Regions from separate parts of the Bacillus sp. 0209A genome, predicted to be linked through region 2. Evidence: riboswitches for the same ligand, from Rfam matches in the RefSeq annotation. Region 2 holds a riboswitch; the other holds the start of a gene.
What was found. Region 2 has a riboswitch for lysine ahead of V6D44_RS14935 (aspartate kinase). Riboswitches for the same ligand answer to the same signal wherever they lie in the genome.
Positions count from the first base shown of each region.

Region 1: another riboswitch for lysine. It lies ahead of V6D44_RS09300 (amino acid permease); the one in region 2 lies ahead of V6D44_RS14935 (aspartate kinase).

Region 1 is NZ_JBAIZV010000002.1:816,299-824,464, forward strand. Features, by position in the region: gene V6D44_RS09285 (LTA synthase family protein) at 1-867, opposite strand, end outside; gene V6D44_RS09290 (metal-dependent hydrolase) at 967-1,449, opposite strand; gene sspJ (small acid-soluble spore protein SspJ) at 1,616-1,756, shown strand; lysine riboswitch at 1,871-2,050, shown strand; gene V6D44_RS09300 (amino acid permease) at 2,153-3,553, shown strand; gene V6D44_RS09305 (hypothetical protein) at 3,592-3,861, opposite strand; gene V6D44_RS09310 (iron-hydroxamate ABC transporter substrate-binding protein) at 3,917-4,864, opposite strand; gene V6D44_RS09315 (FecCD family ABC transporter permease) at 5,069-6,115, shown strand; gene V6D44_RS09320 (FecCD family ABC transporter permease) at 6,115-7,125, shown strand; gene V6D44_RS09325 (ABC transporter ATP-binding protein) at 7,141-7,950, shown strand; gene V6D44_RS09330 (efflux RND transporter periplasmic adaptor subunit) at 8,122-8,166, shown strand, end outside.
Region 2 is NZ_JBAIZV010000003.1:780,299-788,464, forward strand. Features, by position in the region: gene sdhB (succinate dehydrogenase iron-sulfur subunit) at 1-53, opposite strand, end outside; gene sdhA (succinate dehydrogenase flavoprotein subunit) at 56-1,816, opposite strand; gene sdhC (succinate dehydrogenase cytochrome B558) at 1,850-2,458, opposite strand; gene V6D44_RS14930 (YslB family protein) at 2,751-3,197, shown strand; gene V6D44_RS14935 (aspartate kinase) at 3,236-4,465, opposite strand; lysine riboswitch at 4,593-4,771, opposite strand; gene uvrC (excinuclease ABC subunit UvrC) at 4,836-6,608, opposite strand; gene trxA (thioredoxin) at 6,744-7,058, opposite strand; gene abfB (alpha-L-arabinofuranosidase AbfB) at 7,383-8,166, opposite strand, start outside.

The DNA.
Region 1 (8,166 bases), on a different contig from region 2:
TTCTGTTTGCTGATAGAAATGATCGAAAGAATAGCTTTTTTGGATGAAATCATTCATAAACGGGGTGATTTCTTTTCCATTTACCTTTTCATTCAGAACAAAGCTTTGGGTCGATTCAAGCGTTACAAAGATGACGTTGCGCCCCTTTGCCAGCCCGAACTTGCTTTGATCAGGCTTGCTGTAATCAGCCTCTGTATAGTTTTTAATCGCAGTCATGCTGTCTTCATCGGCAAATGCCTTCGCGCTTATATTCACAGTCTGAGAAATCGTATCGTATATATGGAACTGAAACAGACCGATGCTTTTGACGAGCATTTCCCGGTCAAAGGAATGTGCCAAAAGCTTCGGCTGCTGTACTTCTGCAAGTGCCAGAGTACATAGAATCATGCCGCAGGAAGCTGCATAGTACCGTTTAATCGTGCGGGGGGCGGCTTTTGTCTGCGGGTTCTTCTCTTTACGGGCAATCAGCAGCAGACAAACCAAATCCGCAAACAGGGCGATAAACAGAGGGTTGAACAGTTCTTTTACACTGCTGCCCATATCGCTCATGTTACTGGCCTGAAACAAAACCGGAATGGTAATAAAATCGATATAAAAGCCGTAAAAAATCGTATTGGAGATCAAGATGACAGTCAGAACCAAATTGGCAATCAGCAAAAAAACCCGCTGCTTGTTATCTTTTAGAAACAGGCCAATCCCGAATAAAGGAAGGATAAAGCTGAGCGGATTGATCAGCAGTATCAGCTCCTCCGACAGAGAATCAATCTGCAAATCAAACCCGATTTTATAGATTACATACGTTTTGATCCACATGAATACGATCGAAATACATAAAAACCGCTGATTGTGAAAAAGGGTTCCTTTCATTAATATGACTCCTCACGTTTTCTTGATCATCTGCATGAAATGCTTCTTATGTAAAACCTACTAAAAATAGCCCGTTCAGACAAGTGTCAGCACTCACGTTTAAAACATGCGTCCATGAAACAGCATATAAAAGTAGTAACATGATGCAATTGTCAGGCCGGCTAACACAAGCTGCTCAGAAAAACTGCCTGTCTTCATATAAAATGGGAGCCTTACGCGAATCGTTGAAGGGAATAATAATTTAATTCCATTCACCGTCCAAGCGTCAAGAATCAAGTGACTCGCCATTCCGATCATCAGTCCGGTTGATATGTTTTTATCTGGAATATATGTGGCAGTGATAAAAAACATGATGAGCAGAAACAGCAGGCTGTGCGTAAACGTCCGATGGCCAAAAACGGAGCTGACGACTTTCGATAGGATAGGAAATCTTCTCCCGATTTTGCTTTGCGTGTGGCAGATATCGGGAATCAATGCCCCAACCGCGCCGGACGCTGTCATAAGCACAGGATCAAATCCATAATAATAAGCCGCTGCCGTACAAGAAGCGATGCCTCCCATGATGTGTGTTTTTCCTGTCATTTCTCGCTTCTCCTTTTATCTTTTGCAAAAATGTCTGAATTACAAATATATCAAGAGAATGTATGTTTGATCAACAGGACTTTGGACGATAAAAAATTTTTCGCATAATTTTTCAAGGAAAAAGGCATCTTAATCGTGTACCTATTTTCTAAAAGAGGTGATACGAATGGATTTCTTTAATAAAGATAAAGGAAAACGTTCTGAAAAAGAAAAAAACGTAATCCAGGGAGCTCTTGAAGATGCCGGTTCAGCTCTAAAAGATGATCCGCTTCAAGAAGCTGTGCAAAAAAAGAAAAACAATCGATAACCCATGCGGATAGGGCTTGGCTCTATCCGTATTTCCATCTGTTCCCTTTGACAGATCATCCTTTCTTTGATAACCTTCTGGGAGTAACTGAATTATTAAATCCTCACTCTTTCTCAGTGAGGTAGAGGTTGCGCGGATGATGAGTAGCACATGCCAGGCTGACAGGGGCTGTTTAACATGTGTAAAAGGCATCAGCGCCGAAGTGTGGAGAAAGCCGATCCTTCTCTATGCTGGGACTGTATCTGAATAAGTGCAGGACTGCCGCGTGCTTTTTCGCGGAGGGCTATCCGGAGATCAAGGGTGTGTGTTTCTTTAAGCATGGACTTTTGTTCAGGCTTTTTTGCGTTTACATGATCTCGGGGTCTGGTCCGTACAAAGAATCATGGAGGTACTGGAATGGAACAGACGAAAAAATGGGGTTTTTGGTTATTAACGGCGTTTGTCGTTGGAAATATGGTAGGATCGGGAATTTTCTCCTTGCCAAGCTCGCTTGCTTCAATCGCGAGTCCGCTTGGCGCCACGTCCGCTTGGCTTTTGACAGGTGCCGGCGTGCTGATGATTGCACTTGTCTTCGGGCATTTGTCCATCCGCAAGCCTGAACTGAAGGCGGGACCGCAAAGTTATGCAAGGGCGCTGTTCTCTGATCCGAAGAAAGGGAACGCTGCCGGTTTCACAATGGTGTGGGGCTACTGGGTGGCGAGCTGGATCAGTAACGTGGCGATTATCACAAGCCTCGCCGGTTACTTGACTTCGTTTTTCCCGATCTTGGTTGATAAACGTGAAATGTTTTCGCTCGGCGGGCAAGAGGTGACACTCGGCCAATTGCTGACGTTTGCAGTATGTACGATCTTGTTATGGGGCACGCACACGATTCTCGTTACTAGCATTAACGGTGCAAGTAAATTGAACTTTGTCACGACGCTTTCTAAAGTACTAGGTTTTGTTTTCTTTATCGTTGCCGGATTGTTTGTGTTTCAAACGGCATTATTCGATCATTTTTATTTTCCGGTTCAAGGAGAAAACGGCACAAGCATTGGAATTGGCGGCCAGGTGCATAACGCAGCGATTTCTACACTGTGGGCGTTTGTCGGAATTGAATCAGCAGTTATCCTATCCGGCCGTGCGCGCTCTCAGCGTGATGTGAAACGCGCGACAATTACCGGATTGCTGATTGCTTTGAGCATTTATATTATCGTGACTTTAATTACGATGGGTGTTCTGCCGCATGATAAGCTTGTCGGCTCTGAAAAGCCGTTCGTTGATGTGCTGTATGCGATTGTCGGAAACGCGGGAAGCGTGATTATGGCGCTATTGGCTATCCTTTGTTTATTCGGAACGATGCTCGGCTGGATTTTGCTTGGCTCTGAGGTTCCATATCAAGCCGCTAAAGCGGGAGATTTTCCGGCATTCTTTGCAAAAACGAATAAAAAGGGAAGTCCGATTATCGCATTAATGATTACAAACGTCATGTCACAGGTCTTCATCTTCTCGGTTATTTCCCGGACAATAAGTGACGCATTTACGTTTTTAACGACAGCGGCAACACTTGCGTATTTAATTCCGTATTTGGTATCTGCGATTTACAGCTTGAAGCTTGTCATCAAAGGTGAAACGTATGACCAGCTGAGAGGTTCCCGTGTAAAAGACGGATTAATCGCGATATTAGCGTGCGCATACTCATTGTTTGTCATCATAACAGGCACAGCGGATTTAACGACATTTACTCTCGGCATCGGTTTATTCTTTGTCGGCTTGATCGTTTATCCATTTGTTGTTAAAAAGTTCCGGAAAGCATAAACAAAAGACACCTGATTAGTTTCCATCAGGTGTCTTTTTTATAAAATCACAATTTGCCGTGTTAGCAATCCGATCGTTAAAACAGCTGAAAGGAAAGCAGAAATAGAAAGAAAAACCTTCACGGATAATCGAATATGCAAAAAGCGTTTTTTCAGCCTTTCCAGCAAACCAAACAGAACGAGCACTAAGATAAATACAAGAAGCACACTAGAAAAAGGTTTTCCGATATAGAGCCCGTTAAAAAAACTGATCGCGATGATGATGCAGCTAAATATGAATTGCGCAAGAAAATATCCGATGTGGTTCAAAATGAGCCGCTCCTTATAGATGTGCAAAAGAGCCGCGGGCAGGCGGCTCTTTTGTTTATTTTGTTAAGCTTTCCGTAATAAACTTCAGCTGGCCTTCTAATGAAATCGGATCAGAGAAATAGAAGCCAATAGGGTCAATCTTGTAGACACGGTCGTGTTTAACGGCGTCTAGGTTCTTCCAAATGGAGCTGTCAAATACGCCGCCATCGTCGCCGCCTGCTTGCCATGGACCCGCGAAAATATAATCTCCCGCGAAGTCAGGGAGCTTCTCTAATGAAATACTTGTATATCCGGGACCCTGATCAATGGCTTTTTCCTTTGTCAGCTTTGTAGCCTGCAAGCCAAGATCTTTGTAAATGATGCTTCCGCCTCTTCCGAAATCTTTACCGAATACGTAGATGTCTTTTCCATTCGTTTGCATAATGGAGACTGTTTTGTCACCGACAGCTTTTTTGATTTTTGTTTTAGCCGCCGCAACTTTTTTATCCCACTCAGTCAGCCATTTTTCTGCTTTATCTTCAGTTCCTGTCATTTTTGCGAATTCTTTCAGCTGCTCGATATTGTCAAGCTTATCGTATGTTACCGCGACAGTCGGCGCGATTTTTTGAAGCTTTTTAATATCAGCGCCTTGCGTTGTCCAGACGATAATCAAGTCAGGATTCAAATCAATGACTTTTTCAACGGAAGTACCGTCTCCGATGCTTGTAACGCCGTCGGTTTTTCCTTTGTAATAAGGGTTTTTAAATACATTCTCAGGCGCACCGACGACGTTGATGCCGAGTGTTTTGAAGTAGCCGTAGTAGCCGTCAGCCATGACAACCACCCGTTTAGGATGCTTAGGGATTTTCACATTTCCGTTTTCAGCCTTGTATGTAACGGTTTCTTCGTCTTTGGAATCAGAGGAAGAGCCTTTGCTTTCTGTGTTATTCCCGCAGGCTGCCAATGCTGCAATCAATAACACGGCAAAAAACGCGGCTCCGAGTTTCTTATATATAAGGGTCATATCTCATACCTTCTTTCCGAAAAATGGGTGATAAAGAGAATCATTATCAATGTGATTATACCATCGCAAGAGCCAGTTTACACGGTAATTTTGCAATTATATGCTCATTTTTGTTCAAAACGCTCTATTACAACAGCGCAAAAAAATGATATACTTGATCAGTAATTGATAATCATTATCATTATTGGAAAGGAAGTACGGCTGTTGAGTCAAAGTAAAAATATACAGACGATATCAGAAGAAAACCAATGGACGTCAAGGTCATTTGGCGCGGTCATTGTCCTTATTGCAGGGATGTGTTTACTATGCCTTGGCGCGCTTTTATCTATATCTCTCGGTGCTGCGGATATTCATTTGCGCACGGTGTGGGACGCCATCTTTCATTTTCAGCCGACAGAGACATCCCACCAAATCATACACGATCTTCGACTGCCGAGAACGGCTGCCGCCGCGCTTGTCGGCGCTTTGTTAGCAGTCTCGGGAGCGATCATGCAGGGGATGACGAGAAACCCTTTGGCAGAGCCTTCGATTATGGGAGTTACATCAGGCTCTGCGTTTGCCATTTCAATTGCATTTGCCTTTTTTCCCGGGCTTTCGACGATGGGGCTTGTGCTATGGTCCTTTGCAGGAGCGGGGCTGGGGGCATCAACAGTAATGGGGATTGGCATGTTTTCAAGGGGCGGACTTACGCCAGTAAAGTTTGCTCTGGCTGGATCGGCAGTTTCTTATTTCTTTACAGGCATTTCAACCGCCGTTGCAATCCGCTTTGATGTCGCTCAGGATATCAGTTTTTGGTATGCAGGCGGGGTAGCGGGTGTGAAATGGTCAGGTGTTCATCTCTTGCTTCTCGCAGGGGCGGTCGGTTTAACGCTTGCGTTTATCATCGCCCGGTCTGTGACAGTGTTAAGTCTCGGAGACGAGCTGGCGAAAGGGCTTGGACAATATACATCAGCGGTGAAACTGGTTGGCATGCTTGTCGTTGTGATTTTGACGGGAGCTGCGGTTTCCATTGCCGGCACCATCGCATTTATCGGGCTGATCATTCCGCATATTACCCGGTTTTTGGTGGGTGTGGATTATCGGTGGATTATTCCTTGCTCGGCGGTGCTTGGCGCCGTTTTGCTAGTTTTTGCTGACATTGCGGCAAGACTCGTCAACGCGCCCTTTGAAACGCCTGTCGGCGCGCTGACCTCTCTTATCGGTGTTCCCTTTTTCTTTTATTTGGCACGTCGGGAAAGGAGAGGGCTGTAATGAAAACAAAAACGAAAAAACCGCTCGCTGTGATGGTTGTGACCTTTCTGCTCATCGTGCTGGTCTTTTTTATCAGTTTAAATTTGGGCGTCATCAAAATTGCACCGCTTAAAACGCTTCAAGTCTTTTTCGGTCAAGGAACGGCGCGTGATGAACTTGTCTTATTTGAGTTCAGGCTGCCCCGGATCATCCTTTCTTTGCTCGTTGGGGCAGGAATCGCTGTTGCCGGCGCCATTTTGCAAAGCGTTTCTCAAAATGATCTGGCTGAGCCCGGCATTCTTGGAATTAACGCCGGCGGCTCGCTTGCTGTTGTGCTTTTTATATACTTTTTTCAAGGGTCAGCTTCAGATCTCAGCTTTTTCGGAACATTTATGCTGCCGTTCAGTGCTTTGGCTGGCGCATTTCTCGCCGCGCTTCTCATTTATCTTCTGGCTTGGAAAAAAGGCGTGACACCGATTCGGCTGATTTTAGTAGGTATTGGCGTGAATGCTGGTTTTAACGCTCTGTTGCTGATTTTTCAGCTCAAGATGGACCCTCATGATTTTATGCAGGCCGCGGTTTGGATATCCGGCTCGATATGGGGGGCGAACTGGAATATGATTTGGGCGATCCTTCCTTGGATTGTGATCTTGCTTCCGTTTACTTTATATAAGGCACGTTATTTGAACATTTTGCAGCTCGGAGACCAATTAGCGACGGGGCTGGGCACTGCTGTTGAAAGGGAAAGACGGATTCTCCTTCTGGCGGCGGTCACTCTTGCCGCTTCATGCGTGGCAGCTGCAGGGGGCATCGCGTTTCTCGGATTGATTGCGCCCCACGTGGCAAGAAGGCTTACCGGTCCGCGTCACCAGACGCTGATACCGGTCTCCGCCTTCATCGGCGCATTTCTGTTTTTGCTCGCTGATACGCTGGCGAGAAATGTATTGGCACCTTCGGAAATTCCGGTCGGACTTGTCATTTCCGTGCTAGGCGCGCCTTACTTTATTTATTTATTGATGAAAGCGAATTAGAGGAGGGGGCCGAATATGAATTCATTATCAACGGAACAGCTTGGAATCGGTTATGGTGACACGGTGATTGTAGAAGATTTAAATATCTCGATTCCTAAAGGGAAAATCACCACCTTAATTGGCCCGAATGGCTGCGGAAAATCAACAATATTAAAAACAATGTCCAGAATTATGCGTTCACATAAAGGTGCCGTCTATTTAAACGGCAAAGCCATTCATAAAATGTCTACAAAAGACATTGCGAAAGATATGGCGATTCTGCCGCAGACACCTGAAGCGCCAAGCGGTTTAACGGTGTATGAATTGGTGTCGTACGGCAGGTTTCCGCATCAATCAGGATTCGGCCGATTACATGATGAAGATCGCCGGATTATCAAATGGGCGCTTGAAGAAACAGGCATGGCTGAATACGCTGAACGGCCGATTGAGGCACTGTCAGGCGGACAGCGTCAGCGGGTGTGGATAGCCATGGCGCTTGCGCAAGGGACGGAACTGCTGCTGCTGGATGAACCTACAACGTACCTTGATCTCGCACACCAGCTTGAAATTCTGCAGCTGCTTGACAGGCTCAACAAAGAACAGGGGCGGACGATTTTAATGGTCATTCATGATCTGAACCACGCGGCCCGTTTTTCTCATTATATGATCGCGCTCAAAAACGGCACGGTTATCAAGGAGGGCGGCGCACTGGAGGTCATGACACCGGACATTTTGAAGCAGGTATTTCAGATTGATGCCGAAATCGTGACCGATCCCCGTACAAATAAACCTGTATGCTTGACCTATGACCTGATTAAAAATGAAAAAGCGCTTATTTCTGTGTAAGAAAAATCCCGGTTCAGAGCCGGGATTTTTTATTTTCAGCCGTGAAAATACAATTTTTCTATTTGATTCCTTCATTTCAATAAAAAGATTGCAAGTCTTTTTGAATTAATAGATAATATTGGTTATAATGTTTCGAAAATATTACATAGTTTACAGAAAGAGGAGATCGGTGTGTCCAAGAAGAAAAAATGGCTTATTGGCGGTGCGATATGTGCC
Region 2 (8,166 bases):
TCGGTTGTATCTTGCCGTGTGATAATAAATCGTATGGTTTTTTGTTCACTCATGATTATTTCGCCACCTTCTTCTTCGAGTAATCCCGTTTCCGAGGCGTTATCAGTGATACATCGACATCCTGATACTCAAATTCTGGCGCTTCATACGGGCTTACATGTTTAGCCATTGTTGTTTTGAGCCATTCATCATCATTACGTTCAGGATAATCCGGTTTATAATGGGCGCCCCTGCTTTCATTGCGGTTGTAAGCGCCAAGGGTAACCACCCTCGCAAGCTGAAGCATGTTCGAGAACTGGCGTGTGAACATCGCCCCCTGATTGCTCCATTTTGTCGTATCATTGATGTTAATCTTTTTAAATCGCTCCATTAATTCCTGAATTTTGTCATCCGTTTTCAAAAGCTTATCGTTATGGCGGACAACCGTTACGTTTGCCGTCATCCACTCACCGAGCTCTTTGTGAAGGACATAGGCATTTTCGGTTCCGTCCATGCTCATAATGTCAGCCCATTTTTCTTCTTCTTTTTTGACGTGAGCGTCGAATAAAGAGGAAGACATGTCTTCTGCTGAAGATTCTAAGCCATTTACATATTTCACGGCATTCGGTCCGGCCACCATTCCCCCGTATATCGCGGAGAGCAGGGAGTTCGCTCCCAAACGGTTGCCGCCGTGCATAGAGTAATCACATTCCCCAGCCGCAAACAGTCCCGGGATGTTTGTCATTTGATTGTAATCCACCCATAAACCGCCCATTGAGTAATGAACCGCCGGGAAGATTTTCATTGGAAGCTTCCGCGGGTCATCTCCCATGAACTTCTCATAAATTTCAATGATGCCGCCGAGCTTAATGTCAAGCTCTTTGGGATCTTTATGGGACAGATCAAGATACACCATGTTTTCACCATTAATGCCGAGCTTCTGGTTGACACACACATCAAATATTTCGCGTGTCGCTATATCACGCGGCACCAAGTTTCCGTAAGCTGGGTATTTTTCTTCCAGGAAATACCACGGTTTCCCGTCTTTATATGTCCACACGCGTCCGCCTTCACCGCGCGCCGATTCACTCATCAGTCTTAGTTTGTCATCGCCCGGTATGGCTGTCGGGTGAATTTGAATGAATTCTCCGTTTGCATAATACGCTCCCTGCTGATAAACGATCGACGCAGCAGATCCTGTATTAATCATGGAGTTGGTCGATTTTCCAAAAATGATCCCCGGTCCGCCCGTCGCCATGATGACAGCGTCTGAACGGAAGGATTCAATTTGCATGTTTGTCAGGTTTTGCGCAACAATTCCGCGGCAGGTTCTGTCATCATCCAATACAGCGCCAAGGAATTCCCAGCCTTCGTATTTTGTAACCAGACCCGCAACTTCGTATCTGCGCACTTGCTCGTCCAGTGCGTAAAGCAGCTGCTGTCCCGTTGTCGCACCCGCATAAGCTGTTCTGTGGTGCTGTGTACCCCCGAATCGGCGGAAATCCAGCAGGCCCTCAGGCGTCCGGTTAAACATGACGCCCATCCGGTCTAATAAGTGGATGATAGAAGGCGCTGCGTCACACATCGCTTTGACCGGCGGCTGGTTCGCAAGAAAGTCTCCCCCGTATACAGTGTCATCAAAATGCTCCCACGGAGAGTCGCCTTCCCCTTTTGTGTTGACCGCTCCGTTTATGCCGCCTTGCGCGCAAACCGAATGAGAACGTTTGACAGGAACGATGGAAAAAAGCTTAACCGCCATTCCTGATTCCGCTGCTTTAATTGTCGCCATGAGGCCGGCAAGACCCCCGCCGACTACGATAATGCTTGATTGACTCATGATAGCCCCTCTCCCTCTAGTAATCTAGTACTCTTATACAAATGCGAAAATCGCTTTTAAGCCTACGTATGACAGTGCAACAAAAATAATCAGCGTAACGTATGTCGAAATTCTTTGAGAACGAGGCGTTACCGTAATGCCCCATGTAACAGCGAAAGACCATAAACCGTTCGAGAAGTGGAAAATTGTTGATAAAACACCGACAATGTAGAAGCCAAGCATAGCCGGAGAGCTCAAAATATTCGCCATCATGTCGAAATTGACCTCAGCGCCCATTTGTGCTGCAATACGGGTTTCCCACACATGCCAACTGACGAAAATGAGGGTGATGATACCGGTTACACGCTGCAGGACGAAGAGCCAATTTCTCATATAGCTGTATTGACCTGCGTTATTTTTTGCAGTAAACGCTATGTACACACCATAAACTGCATGATAAATTAATGGTAAGAAGATAATAAAAATTTCCAATGCATACCTGAAAGGCAGACTATCCATAAAATGAGCAGCACTATTGAATGCTTCAGCGCCCCTTGCGGCAAACTGGTTGACGACTAAATGCTGAATGAGAAAGATGCCGACCGGTATGACGCCAAGCAAGGAATGCAATCTTCGAAAATAAAACTCTCTGTTCCCAGACATTACTTTACCCCCTGTTTGATAAGTGCGAAATGTGCTAAATCTCTTCCCCCACTTCTTTCAATTGTAAGCACTTTATTAAGATTTATTGACAATTTCATTTTACTCCTCCCTCAAAAGGGCGTCAAGAAAACGCGTACATAAATTACAATTTTCCGAATTAATTAGTTGATTTAAAAATTTTATTTTATCAATATATATTTCTCCCTTAATTTTTCATAAGAATTACAGGATCATTCTGTAATCCTCCCCCCTCTTTGGGCTATAATATACGAAGGAGAGAGGGGAGACAGCTATGAAGTCTAAATTTGAAGGATCTATTGACAATCTAAAAGAAATTGAAATGAACGCCTATGCCTACGAACTAATACGAGAGATCGTTCTCCCAGATATGCTTGGCCAAGATTACTCTTCCATGATGTATTGGGCAGGGAAACATCTCGCCCGTAAGTTTCCTCTTGAATCATGGGAGGAATTTCCGGCCTTCTTTGAAGAAGCGGGCTGGGGAACCCTCACTAACACAAGCGCTAAAAAACAGGAGCTTGAATTTGAACTTGAAGGGCCGATCATTTCCAACCGCCTTAAACATCAGAAAGAACCATGCTTTCAGCTTGAAGCTGGTTTTATCGCTGAACAAATTCAATTGATGAATGACCAGATTGCCGAATCATATGAACAAGTGAAAAAGAGAGCCGATAAAGTGGTTCTGACTGTGAAATGGGATATGAAAGACCCTGTGTAATCAAAAAGGCGGTGACTGCATAGTCCCGCCTTTTTTGATTACACAGCTGAAGGGTGTTTTGAAAGCTCAAATGCATCGTGCAGCGCTTCGACCGCTTTCACCATGTCATTTTCGCTTACGACTGTTGACACTTTGATTTCAGATGTGCTAACCATCTTGATTAAAATGTTTTTTTCCGCCAGTACAGCAAACATTTCAGCCGCTACACCAGGATTTGATACCATACCTGATCCGACAATGGATACTTTAGCCAGCTTGCTTTCTGTCTCGATTTTCTCAAATTCCAGCGCGCCTTTGTACTCTTCAAGCACCTCAACAGTCTGGTCCGCGTCTTCAGATTTAACAGAGAAGGAAATCCCGGCATCATGGTCTCCCGCCTGCGTTTGGATAATGATATCCACGTTAATATTTCTTTTGGCAAGCGTTGTAAAAATGGTAGACAAAGTGGTTAGGCCGCTTGTCAGCCCGTAGATTGTTACCCTTGTGATTTGATCTTCGAACGCAATGCCTCTGACAATTAAATTCTGCTCCATGGATGATTCCTCCTCAATTAATGTCCCCGCTTCTGTTTCTGTACTTGAACGCACTTCTAACGGCAATTGGTAATTTTTCGCGAATTCAACAGCTCTCGGATGAAGAACGCCGGCGCCTAAATTGGCAAGCTCAAGCATTTCATCGTATGAGATTCCGGCAAGCTTTCTCGCTGATTTCACATACCGCGGATCGGTTGTAAACACGCCGGGCACGTCGGTGTATATGTCACATTTATCCGCTTTTAATGCGGCAGCCAAAGCGACCGCTGTTGTGTCTGAACCGCCCCGGCCCAATGTCGTGATTTCACAATCCTCCGTCATGCCTTGGAATCCCGCGACAATCACAACCTTTCCTTGCTCAAGCTGGCTTGCTAAAACTGTAGTGTCGATATCTGTAATTCTGGCGTTTCCGTGTACGGATTCCGTGCGGATTCCCGCCTGCCAGCCAGTATAGGACACCGCGTCATAGCCTTTTTCCTGCAGCGCCATTGAAAGCAGGGAAATCGTGACCTGTTCGCCTGTCGCCAGCAGCATATCCATTTCGCGTTTGCTCGGCTGATCGGTGATGTCTTTTGCAAGGCTGACCAATGCGTCAGTCGATTTCCCCATAGCTGAAACGACTACGACGACTTGATGGCCTTTCTGTTTTTCCGCGATGACGCGGTTTGCCGCATTATTAATTTTTTCGACTGAGCCGACGGAAGTACCTCCGAATTTTTGTACGATTAGACCCATGAATGACCACCCTTTACATTTTGGTTCGTGCGGGTGAGGAGAAAGAGCGCTTTGTCCACAATAAAAAAAGCAATGAGAGGAATTTGCTCTCATTGCTTATCAATTAATCATCATGAATGATTATGAACAACGAGATAGCCCTCCAAGAAAATGATTTCTTGACAGCCTTACATTTATTCAATGCACGGCCAGCAAATAACACCGATGGGATTTTATTTGCTTCGGCGACCTCCCCTTTCAGCCTTTTTCACGGAATCCATCTTTCTCCAAAGGCTTACTCTTGAAGTTCGCACCTCTATCTTCACCATATAACACGATCTAACTATGAAATTAGTTCACATTTTATCAGATCTTTTTTAAAAGGACAACATTATTTTTGCAATTTGTCGTAAAGGAGCTGAGCCGCCGCTGCGGGAACACCCGCTTTTTTGAGGTCCTCAAGGCTTGCTTCCTTCATTTTTTTAACAGAACCGAAATGCTTTAACAGCATTTTCTTTCTTTTCTCTCCGATACCCGGAATGTCGTCCAATACGGATTGAAACGCGCTTTTACCGCGGATTTGCCTGTGAAAGCTGATCGCGAACCGGTGCACCTCGTCCTGGATGCGCTGCAGAAGATAAAATTCCTGGCTGTTTCGTTCCAGATACACCGCCTCCAGCGGATCCCCGATGAGTAAATTTGAGGTTCTGTGTTTTTCGTCTTTCGCTAAACCGGCAATGGGAATATCCAGACCGAGTTCATTTTCAATGACATCCCTTGCAGCGTTGATCTGCCCTTTTCCTCCGTCAATGATGATCAGATCAGGCAGCGGCAGGTTTTCACGAAGCACTCTTGAATAGCGCCTTCTGACGACCTCTCTCATTGAGCCGTAATCATCCGGGCCTGTAACGGTTTTGATTTTATATTTGCGGTATTCCCTTTTGTTCGGTTTGCCGTCGATAAACACGATCATCGCGGAAACCGGGTTTGTCCCCTGTATGTTTGAGTTATCAAACGCTTCGATTCTGTGAGGCGTATAAATATTCAAGGCTTCACCGAGCTTCTGCACAGCCCCGAATGAGCGCTCCTCATCCCGTTCGATTAAGGAGAATTTTTCTTTCAGCGCGATTTTCGCATTTTTATGGGCCAGCATGAGCAGTTCTTTTTTCGGGCCTTTTTTCGGCTGGTGGACGTTTGTTTCCAGCAGCTGCTCAATTATGGATTGATCTACGCTGTCCGGAACTAAAATTTCCTTTGGAAGGAAATGGTTGTTTTTTGAATAGAACTGCCCGATGAACGTAAGGAACTCTTCATCAGCTTCCTGATAGAGCGGGAACATGCTGACATCGCGTTCAATGAGCTTTCCTTGCCGGATGAAAAAGACCTGTACGCACATCCAGCCCTTATCGTATGCGTAAGCGAATACGTCACGGTCGACTAAATCGTTCATCGTCATTTTTTGTTTTTCCATCGTTGAGTCAATATGGGCCATTTGGTCGCGAAGCTCTTTTGCCCTTTCAAACTCAAGATTCTCCGCAGCCTCATGCATTTTCTCTTCAAGCTCTTTTTTGACATCATTATAGCCGCCCTTTAAGAATCGGGTAATGCTCTCAACCAGCTCTCTGTTCGTCTCTTCGGAAATATCCTTTACGCAAGGAGCGAGACATTGGCCCAGATGATAGTAAAGGCACACTCTGTCCGGCAGTTTGGAGCATTTTCTGAGAGGATACAGACGGTCGAGCAGTTTTTTTGTTTCCCTTGCTGCTTGCACATTCGGGTACGGCCCAAAATAGCGCCCTTTGTCTTTTTTGACATTGCGGGTGACAACCAGCCTTGGATGGCGTTCGTGGGTGAGTTTTATAAAAGGGTAGGTTTTATCGTCTTTCAGCATGACATTGTATTTCGGATCATGCTTTTTGATCAAATTCATTTCTAAAATAAGCGCTTCGAGATTAGAGGACGTCACGATATATTCAAAATCCTCGATTTCCGTCACAAGCCTTTGTGTTTTCGCATCGTGAGAACCGGTGAAGTAGGAGCGCACTCTGTTTTTCAGCACTTTCGCTTTTCCTACGTAGATCACAGTCTGCTGTCGGTCCTTCATCAGATAACATCCGGGCTGATCAGGAAGGAGGGCGAGTTTTTCTTTCAGTTGTTTGTTCATATGTTACCCTTCCTTATATTTAGTCCTTTGTTTCCAGTTTAACACGAACGTTTGTTTTTCTCTATGGTTCACAATTGGCGAATAAAAAAAGCGATCCCTCAATCGGAATCGCTCTGGCATGTAAGCAGCCGTAAATTAAAGATGTTTGTTTACAAGCTCTTGAAGTGCTTCTTTCGGTTTGAAGCCGACAGAAGTTTCAACAACTTCTCCGTCTTTTAACACAAGAAGTGTCGGGATGCTCATAACGCCGTATTTTCCGGCTGTTTCTTGGTTTTCATCCACATCGATTTTTACGATTTTCAGTTTGTCTCCCATTTCTTGATCCAGTTCTTCAAGAACAGGCGCAATCATTTTACAAGGTCCGCACCAAGGAGCCCAGAAGTCAGCCAGTACGACGCCTTCGCTTGTTTCAGCTGGGAAAGATTGATCAGTTGCTTTTACGATAGCCATTATTGAATTCCTCCAATTGTGAATGATGATTTTTAGTATAGCATCTCCCATTCGTTCACGCTATTTTAATGCTTACAAATTATTTTTTCCTGATCACAATCGGTTTACTCATTTTTATCTGGATTGAATGGGATATGTCACTTTTATTAAAACACGAATCTGATAATTGCCCCGATCACTACAATAGCCCCGATGATCATTAGAATTGTACGAAGCATAAGCTAACATCTCCTCTTCACTGTCATGTACTTTACCATGCCCTCCCGGAGCTGTTTTAAAACCTGAAAAAGAGCGCCGGCATGAAGCTCCGGCGCTCTCGCGCGATTAAGAATCCGCACGCAGCGTGAGTAAGACGACCGACATGGGCGGCAGTTTTACTTTCAGTTTGTTTTTGTTGAGGGTATATCGGCTGAAAGATTCCGGTTTGACGTGATGAGGATCGTCAAACGTGTTATGCGCATTCATTTTTTCTGCCGTGAGAATGAATCCGGAATGGTCCGCAGTCTTGTTAAGACCTCTCAGCTCAATTTCGGCCTCCGCTTTGTTTTGATGGTCGATGTTGCAAATCGTGATATTGATATCACCTTCCGCATGTTTCGATGCTGAAATACTGATTTGCGGCAGCGTTTCCCCCTTCCATTCATAGGCAGCGGAGGTTGTTTCAGTGTCTAAAAGAGAAGCATCCTGGTGTACCTTAAACATATCAAATACATGGTACGTCGGTGTCAAAAGCATCCGCTCTCCCTCAGTCAAAATCATCGCTTGAAGAACGTTTACCGTTTGGGCGATGTTGGTCATTTGCACCCTGCGGCAATGCTGATGGAAAATGTGGAAATGAGAAGCCGCGACCAGTGCATCACGAATGGTGTTTTGCTGATAAAGGAATCCAGGGTTCGTGCCTGGCTCAGGATCAAACCACGTGCCCCATTCGTCAATAATCAGCCCGACCCGCTGCTCCGGGTCGTACCGGTCCATAATCGTACCGTGTTTTTGAATCAATTCATCGATGTATTTGGCTTTTTTCATCGTAATGAACCATTCATCCTCCGTGAATTCTGTCGCTGATCCTTTGCCCTTCCAGAAATCACCCGGAATCGTGTAATAATGA